DNA from 2 places in the Amycolatopsis sp. NPDC049691 genome. Region 1 is predicted to be linked to the other one. Evidence: riboswitches for the same ligand, from Rfam matches in the RefSeq annotation. Region 1 holds a riboswitch; the other holds the start of a gene.

The links. Region 1 has a riboswitch for thiamine pyrophosphate ahead of thiC (phosphomethylpyrimidine synthase ThiC). Riboswitches for the same ligand answer to the same signal wherever they lie in the genome.
Region 2: linked by a shared signal. The riboswitch ahead of AB0J40_RS16730 (thiamine ABC transporter substrate-binding protein) and the one ahead of thiC (phosphomethylpyrimidine synthase ThiC) in region 1 are both predicted to bind thiamine pyrophosphate.

What each region holds. Positions count from the first base shown of each region.
Region 1 is NZ_JBFANX010000005.1:377,754-385,439, reverse strand. Features, by position in the region: gene AB0J40_RS14475 (hypothetical protein) at 1-40, shown strand, start outside; gene thiD (bifunctional hydroxymethylpyrimidine kinase/phosphomethylpyrimidine kinase) at 79-882, opposite strand; gene thiC (phosphomethylpyrimidine synthase ThiC) at 879-2,516, opposite strand; TPP riboswitch at 2,510-2,631, opposite strand; gene AB0J40_RS14460 (trypsin-like peptidase domain-containing protein) at 2,670-3,581, opposite strand; gene AB0J40_RS14455 (glycoside hydrolase family 15 protein) at 3,784-5,949, shown strand; gene AB0J40_RS14450 (peptide deformylase) at 5,990-6,568, opposite strand; gene AB0J40_RS14445 (DUF3263 domain-containing protein) at 6,724-7,032, shown strand; gene AB0J40_RS14440 (LytR C-terminal domain-containing protein) at 7,029-7,655, shown strand.
Region 2 is NZ_JBFANX010000006.1:341,673-349,358, reverse strand. Features, by position in the region: gene AB0J40_RS16770 (SMC family ATPase) at 1-758, shown strand, start outside; gene AB0J40_RS16765 (DUF1737 domain-containing protein) at 780-929, shown strand; gene AB0J40_RS16760 (AlkA N-terminal domain-containing protein) at 967-2,349, opposite strand; gene ychF (redox-regulated ATPase YchF) at 2,452-3,534, shown strand; gene AB0J40_RS16750 (ArsR family transcriptional regulator) at 3,589-4,176, shown strand; gene AB0J40_RS16745 (hypothetical protein) at 4,176-4,643, shown strand; gene AB0J40_RS16740 (hypothetical protein) at 4,846-4,974, opposite strand; gene AB0J40_RS16735 (4a-hydroxytetrahydrobiopterin dehydratase) at 5,049-5,333, opposite strand; TPP riboswitch at 5,366-5,472, shown strand; gene AB0J40_RS16730 (thiamine ABC transporter substrate-binding protein) at 5,495-6,547, shown strand; gene AB0J40_RS16725 (iron ABC transporter permease) at 6,658-7,686, shown strand, end outside.

The DNA of each region.
Region 1 (7,686 bases):
CATGGTCGGCCCGATCGAGGTCGTGCACGAGTTCCGGTGAGCAGCCACGGTAAGGCGGGTTGGATCCCGCCTTACCGCTCACGACCCGTCCAGCACCCAGAACGGCGACACCGGCCCGACACCCGCGCCGAGCGGGTAGCCCTCCGCCACGCAGCGCTCGATGAACTTCTTCCCCTTCGCCACCGCGTCCGGCACCGAAGCGCCCTTCGCCAGCCACGACGTGATCGACGACGCCAGCGTGTCGCCGCCGCCGTGGGTGTTCTTCGTCTCGAACCGGGGGCCGCTCAACGAGATGTACTCGTGGCCGTCCGACAGGAGGTCCACGCAGTCCCGTGTCCCCCGCATGTGGCCGCCCTTGACCAGGACCCAGCGGGAACCGAACTCCAGCAGGGCGTCCGCCGCCGCGCGCTGGGAAGCCTCGTCGGACACCGAAATCCCCGTCAGCAGGCCGACTTCGTCGAGGTTCGGTGTGATCAGCGTCGCGCGCGGGAACAGTTCCGTGCGGATCGCCTCCAGGGCGTCCTCGCGCAGCAGCGAATGCCCGGTCATCGAGGCCGCGACCGGGTCGACGACCAGGGGGAAGTCGAACCCCGTCTCGTCCAGGGTCTTCGCGACCGCGCGGATGATCTCGGCCGTCGCCAGCATGCCCGTCTTGGCCGCGTTGACGCCCATGTCCGCCGCCACCGCCTTGATCTGCGCGGTGACGACGTCGGCCGGGATCTCCGTGAAACCCTGCACACCCAAGGAGTTCTGCACGGTGACCGCGGTCAGCGCCACCAGCCCGTGGACGCCGTGGGCGAAGAAAGTGCGCAGGTCCGCCTGGATGCCCGCACCACCGCCGGAGTCCGAGCCGGCGATGGTGAGGGCGGTCGGCGGTGTCACGGCTGCACCACCGGCAGGTACACCTTGCCGCCGGCCTCGGTGAACTCCGCGGACTTCGAGGCCATCCCCGCTTCGATGGCCTCCACAGTGGACAGACCGTGCTCCTCGGCGTACTTGCGGACGTCCTGCGTGATCCGCATCGAGCAGAACTTCGGCCCGCACATCGAACAGAAGTGCGCGGTCTTGGCCGGCTCGGCGGGCAGCGTCTCGTCGTGGAACGAACGCGCGGTGTCCGGGTCCAGGGACAGGTTGAACTGGTCGTTCCAGCGGAACTCGAAGCGCGCCTTCGACAGCTCGTCGTCCCACTCCTGCGCGTACTTGTGCCCCTTGGCCAGGTCCGCCGCGTGCGCCGCGATCTTGTACGTGATGACGCCGGTCTTCACGTCGTCGCGGTTCGGCAGGCCGAGGTGCTCCTTCGGCGTCACATAACACAGCATCGCCGTGCCGTACCAGCCGATCTGGGCCGCGCCGATGGCCGACGTGATGTGGTCGTACGCCGGCGCGATGTCCGTCGCGAGTGGACCGAGGGTGTAGAACGGTGCTTCGCCGCAGAGCTTTTCCTCCAGCTCGACGTTCTCCTTGATCTTGTGCATCGGCACGTGGCCGGGGCCCTCGATCATCACCTGGACGTCGTGCGAGCGCGCGATGTGCGTCAGCTCGCCCAGGGTTTCCAGCTCGGCGAACTGGGCGCGGTCGTTGGCGTCGGCGATCGAGCCGGGGCGCAGGCCGTCGCCGAGGGAGAACGTGACGTCGTACTGCCGGAGGATCTTGCAGAGCTCCTCGAAGTGCGTGTACAAAAAGGACTCCTGGTGGTGGGCCAGGCACCACGCGGCCATGATCGACCCGCCGCGGCTGACGATCCCGGTGACGCGCCGCGCGGTCAGCGGGATGTAGCGCAGCAGCACGCCGGCGTGCACGGTGACGTAGTCGACGCCCTGCTCGCACTGCTCGATGATCGTGTCGCGGTAGACCTCCCACGACAGCTTTTCCGGCTCCCCGTCGACCTTTTCCAGGGCCTGGTAGATCGGCACGGTGCCGACCGGGACGGGCGAGTTGCGGATGATCCACTCGCGCGTCTCGTGGATCCGCTTGCCGGTGGAGAGGTCCATGATCGTGTCGGCGCCCCAGCGGGTCGCCCAGACCATCTTGTCGACCTCTTCCTCGACCGAGGACCAGACGGCCGAGTTGCCCATGTTGGCGTTGATCTTCACCAGGAAGTTCTTGCCGATGATCATCGGCTCGGACTCGGGGTGCTTGCGGTTGACCGGGATCACGGCGCGGCCGCGGGCCACCTCGTCGCGCACGAACTCCGGCGAAACCCGTTCGCGTGCGGCGATGTACTCCATTTCGCGGGTGATGACGCCCTGTTTGGCCCACCCGAGCTGGGTGTTGTGCTCGCGGCCGTCGGCCCAGCCCGCCCGCAGCCGGTGCAGTCCACTGTGGACGTCGATCGAAGCTTCGGGATCGGTGTACGGGCCCGAAGTGTCGTAGACGTCGAAGTGTTCGCCGTTGGACAGATCGATCCGGCGGGCCGGGACGCGCAGCCCGGACTCGGTCTGGTGGTACACCTTGCGCGAGCCGGTGATCGGCCCGGTGGTCACGGAGACGGCAGCATTGTTTTCCAGCGTCGTCAACGACTTTCACTCCCTACGCCGGCATTACCCGGTCAGGTTCATGCGGTCGGTGACGCCTGCGAAACGCAAGTCACCCTCTCAGCCCGCCATGGCGCGAGCTCCCGCGTTGGTGTTGTGCCACCGACCATGCCACGCCGGAGCGCGATACTCAAGTCACCCGACCAACTCGGCCGGAGTGGCGTAGACGTCGACCATGGCGCCGTTGCGCAGCACGGTGATCGGCAGTGCGGTGCCGATCACCTCCGCGAACAGCTGGCGCTGGATGCCCTGGGCGTCCGACACACGGGTGCGCCCCACCGTCAGCACGAGGTCCCCGGCGCGCAGCCCGGCCCGGTCCGCGGGCCCGCCGGCGACGACTTCGCGCACCCGCAGCCCGGCCTGCTGCCCGGTGCGCTCGGCGACGTCGTCCGGCAGCGGCGCGGGCACGCCCACGACGCCGAGGTACGCGCGCCGCACGCGGCCCTCGACGACGAGCGTGTCGATGATCCGCCGGGTGGTCGCGTTGATCGGCACGGCGAGCCCGAGGCCGACCCCGGCGACGGCGGTGTTGACGCCGACGACGCGCCCGGCGGAGTCGGCGAGCGCGCCGCCGGAGTTGCCGGGGTTGAGGGCGGCGTCGGTCTGGATGACGTCCTCGATCACCCGCCCAGCCCGGCCGTGGCGCACCGGCAGCGCCCGGCCGAGCGCGCTGACGACGCCGGCGGTGACGGTGCCGGAGAACCCGAGCGGATTCCCGACGGCGACGACGAGCTGCCCGACGACGAGCCGGTCGGCGTCACCCAGCCGAGCCGCCGCGGGGGTCTCGCCCCGGGCCCGCAGCACGGCGAGATCGGACAGCGGATCGGCGCCGACGACGTCGAAGGGCACCTCGCTGCCGTCGGCGAAGGTCGCGACACCGCGCCGGTGGTCGTCGACGACGTGGGCGTTGGTGAGCAGGTGGCCGTCATCGGAGAAGACGACGGCCGACCCGCTGCCGCGCGCGAGCTGCACCCCGGCGACGTGCGGGGTGACGGTCTTCGCGACGGTGCTGACCGCGCGCGAGTAGGCGTCCATCGCCTCGTCCATGGGAGCACCTCGATTACACCGTTGCAGGTACTACAAGCATGCGCTCGAAATCGTGAGCCCGGGGTTCGCTGTCCGTGAACCGCCGACCGGACCAGTGACGGTCAGTGGTTCACCGGATCGGACCATGCGCCGGTGAAGATTCGGCGGCAGACTCCCAAAGCGCTTCTGTAACGGTGCAGAAGCGATCTTCTGTGGGGTTGATATGCGCAAACTCATGTTCGGCGCCCTCGCCGGGCTGCTGGTCACCGGCCTGATCCCGGCGACCGCGGTGGCCCAGGGCGAGGCGCCCGGCGCCCCGGGTGCCCATCCCAGCTGGCTGCCCGCGAACAAGACCGGCTTCGGGACCGCCCACGACCGGTCGAGCAACGTCTGGTTCACCCTCCAGGGCGGCCAGCTGTCGGAGGTCTACTACCCGGACCTCTCGACGCCGAGCGTCCGCTCGATGAACTTCGTCGTCACCGACGGCCGCAGCTTCGCCGTGGCCGACTACACCGCGAAGTCCCAGCAGGTCCGGCGGACCGACGACGACAGCCTGACCTACGAGCAGACGATCACCGACGACCAGCACCGCTGGCGCCTCCGCAAGACCTACGTCACCGACCCGGCCGCCACGACGGTGCTGGTGGACGTCGACTTCCAGTCGCTCACCGGGCGGCCCTACCAGCTCTACGCGGTCGCCGACCCGGACCTGACCAACGACGGCTCCGACGACTCGGCCGCGCGCAAGGGCGACGCTGTCACCGCGCAGGACGCCACGAACTCGGCCGCGCTGACCGCCAAGCCCGCGTTCACCAAGACGAGCGTCGGCTACGCGGGCGCGTCCGACGGGAACACTCAGCTCACCAAGACCTTCAAGCTGAACACCTACGACACCGCCGCGAAGGGCAACGTCGTGCTGACCGGGCAGACGACCGCCGACGGCCTCCGCAACCGGCACGTCACCCTCGCGCTCGGCATGGGCGCGAAGGCCGCCGACGCGCTCGGCAGCGCGCAGGCGTCGCAGCGACGCGGCGTCCGCGACATCACGCGCGCCTACGACCGCGGGTGGCAGCAGTACCTGCGCGGGGTGAGCAAGCCGCCGTCGTCGCTGAAGACCGACGCCGAGCGCGACCTCTACAAGGCGTCGATGCTGACCCTCGCCGCGAGCGAGGACAAGCACCACCCGGGCGCCTTCATCGCCTCGCCGAGCATGCCGTGGCGGTTCGGGAACAACGACCCGGAATGGTCGCCGTCCGGCACCTACCACCTGGTCTGGCCGCGCGACCTCTACCAGATCGCGACCGGCCTGGCCGCCGGCGGCGACACCGCCGCCGCGAACCGCGCGGTGTCCTACATGTTCGGCACGCAGCAGCAGGCCGACGGGCACATGCCGCAGAACAGCCGGGTCGACGGCGTCCCGTACTGGACGTCGATCCAGCTCGACGAAACCGCCTTCCCGATCGTGCTGGCCCAGCAGCTGGGCCGGAACGACCTGTGGGCCGGCGTCCGCAAGGCCGCCGACTTCATCCTCGGCTACCGCGGGCCGAACGGGCAGCCGTCGCCGTACACCCAGCAGGAGCGGTGGGAGGAGCAGGACGGCTGGTCCCCGTCGACCATCGCCTCGGTGATCGCCGGGCTGGTCTGCGCGGCGGACATCGCGTCGCACAACGGCGCGGCCGCCGAAGCCGCCCGGTACCTCGCCGCGGCCGACAAGATGAAGGCCGACCTCCCGAAGCAGACGATCACCACGAACGGGCCGCTGTCGAAGGACCCGTACTTCGTCCGGCTCACGAAGGATGCCGACGCGAACAACGGGACGACGTACAACCTCGGCAACTCGAGCGTGACGATGGACCAGCGCGCGGTCACCGACGCGGGCTTCCTCGACCTGGTCCGGCTCGGCATCTACCGCGCCGACGACCCGGTGATCCGCAACAGCGTCCGCGTGACCGACAAGGACATCGCCTTCACCACGCCGACCGGGCAGTTCTGGCACCGCTACACCAAGGACGGCTACGGCGAGCAGGCCGACGGTTCGCCGTGGGACTACACGTTCCCGGCCGAAAGCCGCACCACGTTCGGCCGGCTCTGGCCGCTGCTCGCCGGCGAGCGCGGCGAGTACGAGCTGACGCTCGGCGACAGTGCGTCGGCCGCGCGGCGGCTGCGTGACCTCGGCCGGGTGAGCAGCTCGGCGGAGACCATGCCGGAGCAGGTGTGGGACGAGAACCCGCCGTCGGGCCAGACCGGCTTCCCGGCCGGCACGCCGAACACGTCGGCGACCCCGCTGGCCTGGACGCACGCCCAGTACGTCCGGCTGGCCTGGGACGTCAAGGCGGGCTCGGTGCTGGAGACGCCGAAGGTGGTCCGCTGCCACTTCCTCGGCTGCTGAACCGGCGAAGGGCCCCTCGCTCGAGGGGCCCTTCGTGGTTTCAGATGACGGCGCCGTCGTCCTCGGGGGTCTTCGGCGGCAGCCACGAGTTGCCGGGGACGCCCCACTTGTTGTGCTTCAGCATCTTCTTGGCCGCGCGCGCGTGGCGGCCGACCAGGCGGTCGAGGTAGATGTACCCGTCCAGGTGGTCGGTCTCGTGCTGCAGGCAGCGCGCGAAGTAGCCGGTGCCCTCGACCTCGATCGGGTTGCCCTCGATGTCGGAGCCGGTCACCTTCGCCCACTTCGCGCGGCCCGTCGGGTACGACTCGCCGGGGGCCGACAGGCAGCCCTCCCAGTCGTCGTCCGGGTCCGGCATGGTCTCCGGGATCTCCGACGTCTCCAGCTTCGGGTTGACCACGACGCCCTTGTGCCGCACGCCTTCGTCGTCCGGGCAGTCGTAGACGAACACCCGCAGGTCGAGGCCGATCTGGTTGGCCGCGAGGCCGACGCCCTCGGCGGCGTACATCGTCTCGAACATGTCGTCCACGAGCGTGCGCAGCTTCTCGTCGAACTCGGTGATCTCCCGAGTCGGCTGGTGCAGCACGGGTTCGCCGGCGATAACGATGGGGTGGATGGTCACGGCGAGCCAGTTTAGTCGGACCCTTCTGGTAGACCTGCATCAGACCGTGACGCGCCGACGTCGATGCCCACGTCGGCGGCGGCTTCCGTGGTTGAATGGCGCCCGCGGAAGAGCTAGGTCTGATTCGCCATGACGCCCGATTGAGAGGGACTCGGATGGACGCCGCGGAGTCGATGGCTGAGCCGCAGCCGTCGCCGCCGAAGCCCGTGCCCGGCCTGACCGAACGCGAGGTCGAGATCCTCGCCTTCGAGCGCCAGTGGTGGCGGCACGCCGGGGCGAAGGAGAACGCCATCCGCGAACGCTTCGACTTGTCCGCGACGCGCTACTACCAGCTGCTCAACAAGCTGCTGGAGAAGCCCGAGGCGATCGAAGCCGACCCGATGCTGGTGAAGCGGCTGCGCAAGACCCGCGCCGCCCGCCAGCGCAAGCGAGGCGCCCGGCGACTGGGGATCGAGCTGAAATGAGCGTGTTTTCGGGAATGTCCCGGCCGATGAAGGCCGCGGGCGTCGCCCTGGTCGGCGTGGCGATCATCGCCGCGGTCATCGGCGGGGTCACCGCACTGAGCGGCGGCAATGGGTCCAACGAGGCCGGGCCGAGCGGCACGGCGACGCAGCCGGGCACGTCCGGGGGCACTTCGGCGCCGCTGGCCACGTCGTCGACGGCCACCCCGCCCTCGACTTCGGCGAACCCGTCGTCGCCCACCCCGCCGCCGACGTCGACCCCGGCGCCCGGCGGCCAGCCGACGCAGGGGCAGCCGGGCCAGCCCGGTGACCAGCAGGCGTCCAACAAGTGGGTGACCGTGCGGGTCTTCAACAACTCGACGATCAAGGGCTTGGCGGACCGCGCGGCGGAAGACTTCCGCGGTGGCGGCTGGAACGTCAACGAGGTCAGCAACTACTCCCAGGGCATCATCCCGACGACGACGGCGTACTACCGCCCGGGCACCGACGAGGAAGCCGCCGCCAAGCAGCTCGCCCAGGAGTTCGGCATCAAGGCCGAGCCGCGCTTCCCGGGCATCGAGAGCGCGAGCCCCGGCGTGATCGTCATCGTGACCAAGGAGTACCAGTCCGGCCACAAGGGCAGCTGAGGCTTCGAAAGCGGCCGTCACCCGCGGGTGA
Region 2 (7,686 bases), on a different contig from region 1:
CACTGCTGTCGGAGCCGGACCTGTTCGGGATCTCGCCGGACGACGTGGCGGACGTCGACCGCGCGGCCGACGCGGCCCAGCTGGCGCGGGCGCGCGCGGACTCCGCGTACGCGGCGCTGCGGGTGGCGACGGCCCAGCACGAAGAGCTGACGCGGCTGGCCGTCCTGCTGCGCGAAGCGCTCGCCGGCCTCGCACCGGCCGAAGCGGCGTACGCGGAGCTACGCGCGCTCGCGGACGTCGTCAACGGGCGCGGGCAGAACAGCCGGAAGATGTCGTTGCGCTCGTACGTGCTGGCGGCGCGGCTCGAAGAGGTGGCGGTCGCCGCCACCCACCGGCTGCGCACGATGAGCCAGGGCCGGTACTCGTTCGTGCACTCCGACGCCGCCGGCGCGCGCGGCACCCGCGGCGGGCTGGGCATCGACGTGCTGGACGACTACTCGGGCACGATCCGCCCGGCGAAGACCCTGTCCGGCGGCGAGTCGTTCCTGGCGTCGCTGGCCCTGGCGCTGGGGCTGGCCGACGTGGTGGCGGGCGAGACGGGCGGCGCGCTGCTGGACACGCTGTTCGTCGACGAAGGGTTCGGCACGCTGGACGCCGAAACCCTCGACGTGGTCATGAACATCCTCGACGAGCTCCGCGCGGGCGGCCGGGTGGTCGGCCTGGTGTCCCACGTGGAGGAGCTGCGGCAGCGCATCCCGACGAGGCTGCGGGTCCGGAAGTCCCGCACGGGCTCGACAGTGGAGGTGCGCGCCGGTTGACGATTCGGACAAGATGAAGCCATGACGGACCAACCGCCGAACGGCCTGCCCCGCTACCGCCTGCTGACCGGCCCGGACGACGCGAAGTTCTGCCACCGGGTCAGCGAGGCGCTCGAGCTGGGCTACCGGCTCCACGGCTCCCCGGCGGCGACGTTCGACGGCAACAGGTGATCGTGGCGCAGGCGCTGCTCTGGCAAGGCGAGCAGGGCTAGCGAACGGCTTGACGGAGGTACATCCCGGCGTAGGAGCACCACGGGGTCCAGGCGCGCGCCCGTTCCGGCAGCGAGTCCGCCACGATGCCCAGCGCCTCCGCGCCGCGCCGGACCGTGGGGTCGGCGGTCAGCAGGACGTCCGGTGCGCCGAGGACTCGCATCAGCACGTAGTCCGCCGTCGACGCGTCGATCCCCGGGCACGCCAGCAACTCCGCGCGCAGCTCGGCCGCGTCCCGGCCGACGTGCACGTCCAGCCGTCCGGAGGCCAGCGCCTCGGCCACCGGGTGGCCCGTCGCGGCGATCTGCGCCGCCGTCGGGAACAGCCGCGTCACGCCCCACTCGCCCGGGACCTCCTCACCGGCCGGCAACTGAACGTCGGACACCGCCCGGAGCAGCAGCTCCTCGCCGTCGACCGTGCCCGGTACCCGGATCCCCGGCACGGCCGCCACCACCGGGGCCAGCGCCGGGTCGGCGCCGAGGACCCGCGCCACCGCCGCCGGGTCGGCGTCCAGGTCCAGCAGCCGGCGCACGCGGCTGACCGCGCTGCCCAGGTCGCGCAGGTCGGTGAGGCTCAGCTCGCACCGCACGTGGTCGGCCGACGGCGTCAGCCGGACGACCCCGGTGCCGTGCGCGAGCCGCAGCGTCCGCGCGTAGAACGTCGACGTCACCTCTTCGACCCCCGGCAGCGCGTGCGCCGCGAAGAACCGAAGCAACCCAGCCGCGTCGAAGGGCGGTCTGAACGGCAGCCGGAGGCTGAGCCGGGTTCCGCTCACGTCGTGCCGGCGTCGTGACGCGGCGAAGGCGCGAAGCTGCGACGGCGTCGTCGCGAACACCTCGCGGATCGTCTCGTTGAACTGCCGCACGCTGGAGAAGCCCGCCGCGAACGCGACGTCCGTCAGCGGCAGCCCCGACATCTCGATCAGCAGCCGGGCCGAGTGCGCGCGGTGCGCCCGGGCCAGGGCGAGCGGGCCCGCACCCAGCTCGGCGGTGAGCACCCGGCCGAGCTGACGTTCCGAATAGCCGAGCCGCCGCGCCAGGCCCGGGACGCCTTCGCGCTCCACCGTCCCGTCGGAGATCAGTCGCATCGCCCGCGCGGCGAGGTCGGCGCGCACGTTCCAGTCCGGCGAGCCCGGCACCGCGTCGGGCAGGCAGCGGCGGCACGCGCGGAACCCGTTGGCCTGCGCGGCCGCCGACGTCGGGAAGAACCGGACGTTCCGCTCCTTCGGCGTCGACGCCGGGCACGACGGACGGCAGTAGATGCCGGTGGTGCGGACCGCCATGATGAACTGGCCGTCGAAGCGCGAGTCGCGGGCGGTGACCACGCGGTAGCAGCGCTCGGCGTCGCGCCAGAGCGCCGGTGCTTCCGTCGATGTGACCATGGATTCGAGCATGCCAGCAGGTCAGCGCGGTCGCTGGCGGAAATCCGACGCCGCGTTGGGTGCGTGGGGCTCGAGCGGAACAGCCACGTAGACTGCGGGGTCGTGAGCCTCACCCTCGGTATCGTCGGCCTGCCCAACGTCGGCAAGTCCACCCTGTTCAACGCGCTGACCCGCAACGACGTGCTCGCCGCGAACTACCCGTTCGCGACGATCGAGCCGAACGTCGGCGTCGTGCCGCTGCCGGACCCCCGGCTGGACAAGCTGGCCGAGCTGTACAAGTCGGAGAAGACGGTCCCGGCCGTGGTGTCCTTTGTGGACATCGCGGGCATCGTGAAGGGCGCCTCCGAGGGTGCCGGGCTGGGCAACAAGTTCCTCGCGAACATCCGTGAGGCCAACGCGATCTGCCAGGTCATCCGCGTGTTCGACGACCCCGACGTGGTGCACGTCGACGGCCGGATCGACCCGTCGAGCGACATCGAGACGATCAACACCGAGCTGATCCTCGCCGACCTGCAGACCCTCGACAAAGCGCTGCCGCGGCTGGAGAAGGAAGCGCGGACGAAGAAGGAGAACAAGCCCGCGCTCGACAACGCCCAGAAGGCGAAGGAGATCCTCGACGCCGGGCGCACGCTCTTCCAGGCGCAGAAGGAAGTCGACTTCGACGCGCTGCGCGAGCTGAGCCTGCTCACCACGAAGCCGTTCCTGTACGTCTTCAACGCCGACGAGTCGGTGCTCACCGACGAGGCCCGCCGCGAGGAGCTGACGAAGCTGGTCGCGCCGGCGGACGCGGTGTTCCTCGACGCGAAGGTCGAGGCGGAGCTGCTGGAGCTGGACGACGAGGAGTCGGTGCGCGAGCTGCTCGAGTCGGTCGGCCAGCCGGAGCCGGGCCTGTACGCCCTCGCCCGCGCGGGCTTCCACACCCTCGGCCTGCAGACGTACCTGACGGCGGGCCCGAAGGAGTCCCGCGCCTGGACGATCCCCCAGGGCGCCACGGCCCCCCAGGCGGCGGGCGTTATCCACACGGACTTCGAACGCGGCTTCATCAAGGCGGAGATCGTCTCCTACGACGACCTGATGGAGGCGGGCTCGATGGCGGCGGCCCGGGCGGCGGGCAAGGTCCGCATGGAGGGCAAGGACTACGTCATGGCCGACGGCGACGTGGTCGAGTTCCGCTTCAACGTCTGAGAACCCTCAACTACTGGTTGTTACTTTCATTGGGCGCAGGATATACTGCGTCCAATGAAAGCTTCGCCGAGCTTGCTGCCCCTGCTGCGGTCGCGAATGCAGGGTGAGCTGCTCGCGCTGGTCCTGCTGCACCCGGAGCGCGAGTACAGCATCACCGAACTCGCCGAGGCTTGCGGTGTCACGCCCACGGCCGTGCTGCGCGAAGTCGAGCGGCTGGTCGGCGGCGGCATCCTGGCCGACCGGCGGGTGGGCCGGAGCCGGCTCGTCAAAGCCCGTACCGACACCCCGCTCTACCGCCCGCTGAGCGACGTCATCGCGGTCACGTTCGGGCCGATGTCCCTGCTCGCCGAGGTCCTCTCCGGGCTGGCGGGCGTCCGCGAGGCCTACATCTACGGGTCCTGGGCCGCGCGCTACAGCGGCGAACCGGGGCCGCCGCCTGGTGACGTCGATGTCCTCGTCGTCGGTTCGCCCGATCCGGACGAGCTCTTCGACCTGGCCGAGAGCGTGTCGCGACGGCTGGGCCGCGAGGTCAACGTGCACCGGATTTCGCCCGAGTCGTGGGCGGCGGACACGGCGGATCCGTTCCTCACCAGCGTTCGCGAACGTCCGCTGGCTCGGCTGAACCTCGAGCAGGAGTCCTGATGCCCCAGTGGAACCAAGGGCGCGAACGGATCGACGCCTTCATCGCGCGCGGCGCCATCGAGCACGTTCCGGCGTCGCGGGAGGCCGCCGAGGCCGAGCTGGTCCGGGCCCGCACCCACCTCGCTTCGGCGCGGCAGCTGCAGGACACCGACCCCGAAGGCGCGTACACGCTGGCCTACGACAGCGCGCGCCGGGCGCTGGCGGCCGTCCTGCAGAACCAGGGCCTGCGGGTGACGAGCCGGGGTGGGCACGTGACCGTCTACGAGGCGGTACTCGCCCAGCTGGACCCGCCGCTGGGACACGTCCTGCGGCCCTTCAACCGGATGCGAGCCCGGCGCAACGAGGTCGCCTACCGATCTTCGGAGGCTCCGTCGATGACCGCCGAGGACGTCGCGGCCGACGTGCCGAAGGTGCTGGCGCTCATCGAAGTGGCCGAAAAGGCGATCCCGAACATGCCGCGCTACTGAGCGGCGCGGCCTGGCCCGGGAGCCAGGCCGGCGACCGGCTCAGCCGAAGAGGCCCAGCAACGCGATCGCGATCAGCACGACCGCGGGGGCGAGTGCGTTGATCCAGGCGCGCTGGGCGGGCGTGGGGGCGGTGCTGTTCATGGCGTTTCCTAGGGCCGAAACCGATGCTTCCGCCTGCTCAGCGCGCTGATCATGCCCTTCGTTAGCGGCTGTGATCGAATTCACCGGCATCCGGGTGACGACGTCCCCGTGCGGTGAACCAGAGCACTCCGCCCGCCGCCGCCACCATCGTCGCGAATGCCGCCGTCCCGACCACGATCGCCTGGGTCATGCCATCCCTCCATAGCAGTGCCGTTTACCGAGAGACGCCGAAACCGCGAAAAAGTGCACCCAGAGTTACCGACGTCACATCGAGTCGAGCACCGCGTCGATCTGCGCCGCGAGGGCGAAGTCCTTCTCCGTCAGGCCGCCCGCCGAATGGGTCGAGAGCCGGAACGTCAGCGTGCGCCAGCGGATGTCGATGTCCGGGTGGTGGTCGGCCGCTTCGGCCAGCACCGCGACGCGGTCCACCACCTCGATCGCCTGCGGGAAGCTCGCCAGCTCCGCCTCGCGCGAGATCACCGCGCCGGCCCGCGTCCAGCCGGCGCCCAGCCGTTCGTCGGCCTCGGCGTCGCTCAAGATTTCCGTCATGTCTCCATGGTCGTACGTCCTGGACTACGCTGCACGGTTGCCACGGGAGTCCGGTCAGCCGGGCTGAGAGGCGGGTCACCCGCGACCGTTCGCACCTGACCGGATCATGCCGGCGAAGGGAGGGCTTTCCCTCCTCGTCCGGCGAAGTGCAGGAGGGGTAGATGAAACGCAGGGCTGTTCGCGCCGCGACGGCCGTCGCCGTCGTCAGCGTCGTCGCCGCGGGGTGCTCACTGTCGGACGGTGACGGTGGCACGCAGCAGACGCCCACCGTCACCCTCGTGACGCACGACTCCTTCCTGGCGCCGCAGGAGGTGCTCGACGCCTTCCAGAAGCAGTCGGGCATCAAGATCTCGGTGCTCAAGCAGGGCGACGCCGGTTCGCTGACCAACAAGCTCGTGCTGACCAAGGCCAACCCGATCGGCGACGTCGCGTACGGCGTCGACTCGACCTTCGCCTCGCGCGCGCTCTCCGAAGGCGTCTTCGAGCCCTACACCAGCCCGGAGGCCGACCGCGGGCCGCAGCGCTACGCCGTCGACCCCGAGCACCGGCTGTCCGCGGTCGACGTCGGCGACGTCTGCGTCAACGTCGACACGAACTACTTCACGAGCAAGGGCATCCCGGCGCCGGAGTCCTACGACGACCTCGCCGACCCGAAGTACAAGGACCTGCTGGTCGCCGAGGACCCGGCGACGGCGTCGCCCGGGCTGGCGTTCCTCCTCGGCACCATCGCGAAGTACGGCGAAGCCGGCTGGAAGGACTACTGGGCGAAGCTGAAGGCGAACGGGGTCAAGGTCGTCAGCGGCTGGGAAGAGGCCTACACCAAGGACTTCTCCGGCTCGTCCGGCAAGGGGCCGCGCCCGATCGTCGTCTCGTACGCCTCTTCGCCCGCCGCCGAGGTGGGCGACGACGGCAAGCCGCGCACCAAGGCACTGCTCGACACCTGCTACCGGCAGGTCGAGTACGCCGGCGTGCTGGCGAACGGCAAGCAGGCCGAAAGCGCGCGCAAGGTCGTCGACTTCCTGCTGTCGCAGCAGTTCCAGGCGACGGTCGCGGCGAACATGTACGTCTACCCGGCGCGCCAGGGTGTCGACCTGCCCGCGGGCTGGGCGCAGGTCGCGCCGCTGCCGCAGAAGCCGCAGTCGCTCACGGCGGACCAGGTGCAGGCCGGGCGCGAGAAGTGGATCGGCGAATGGCGCACGCTCGTGCAGCAGTGACATCCGGGGCTCCGCCCCGGGCCGGGGGCTCCGCCACCCGGAGCCCCCGAAAAACGCCAGTCGTAGCCCCGCCCCGGACCGCGCGTGGCCTGGGCCTGGCACTGCTCGGGCTGGCCCCGATCGGGTTCCTGGTGGTGTTCTTCGCCTGGCCGGTGCTGGCGATCGTCGGCCGCGGGTTCGCCGCGGGCGGCCTGGACGTCGTCCTCGGCGACGCGCGGACCTGGCAGCTGGCCGGGTTCACCGTCGCGAGCGCGGCGGCGTCGACGGTGGTCGCGGTGCTGGCCGGGCTGCCGGTCGCGTTCCTGCTCGCGCGGGTGCGGCTGCCCGGCGCCGGCCTCGCGCGGACGCTCGTGCTGGTGCCGTTCGTGCTGCCGACCGTCGTCGTCGGCCTGGCGTTCCGGGCCCTCTGGCCGGACGGCGGCGTACTGCCGATCGTGCTGGCCAACGCGTTCTTCAACGTCGCCGTCGTCGCGCGGACCGTCGCCGGGCTGTGGACCCGGCTCGATTCGCGGACGACCGACGCCGCCCGCGCGCTGGGCGCGTCACCGTGGCGTGCGTTCCGTTCGGTGACGCTGCCCGCGCTGGCGCCCGCGATCGCCTCCGCCGCGGCCGTGGTGTTCCTGTTCTGCGCCACCAGTTTCGGCGTCGTCCTGATCCTCGGCGGCGCGCGCTACCGGACCCTGGAAACCGAGATCTACCTGCGGACGGTCGACCTGCTGGACCTGTCGGGCGCGGCGGCGCTGTCCCTGATCCAGTTCGCCGCCGTCGTCGCCGCGCTGGTGCTCGGCGGGCTGGCGCGGCGGCGCAAGGACGGTGCCCGGATCGGTTCCGGCGGGCCGCGGCGGCCGCGGGGCGGCGAGTGGTGGGTCGTCGGCGCCGCGGGGGTCGTCCTGGCGTTGCTGGTGACGCCGATCGTCGCGCTGCTCGCCGAGTCGGTGTCCACTCCGGACGGTTGGAGCTTCGCCGGTTATCGGGCGCTGGCCGGCACCGGTGAGAAGGGCACGCTGCAGGTGTCCGGCTGGGACGCGGCGGTGAACTCGCTGAAGGTGGCGATCGACGCGACGCTGCTCGCGATGGTCGTCGGCGTGCTCGCGTCCGTGGTGCTGGTGGCGCTGCGGCGCTCGCCCGCGAAAGCCGCG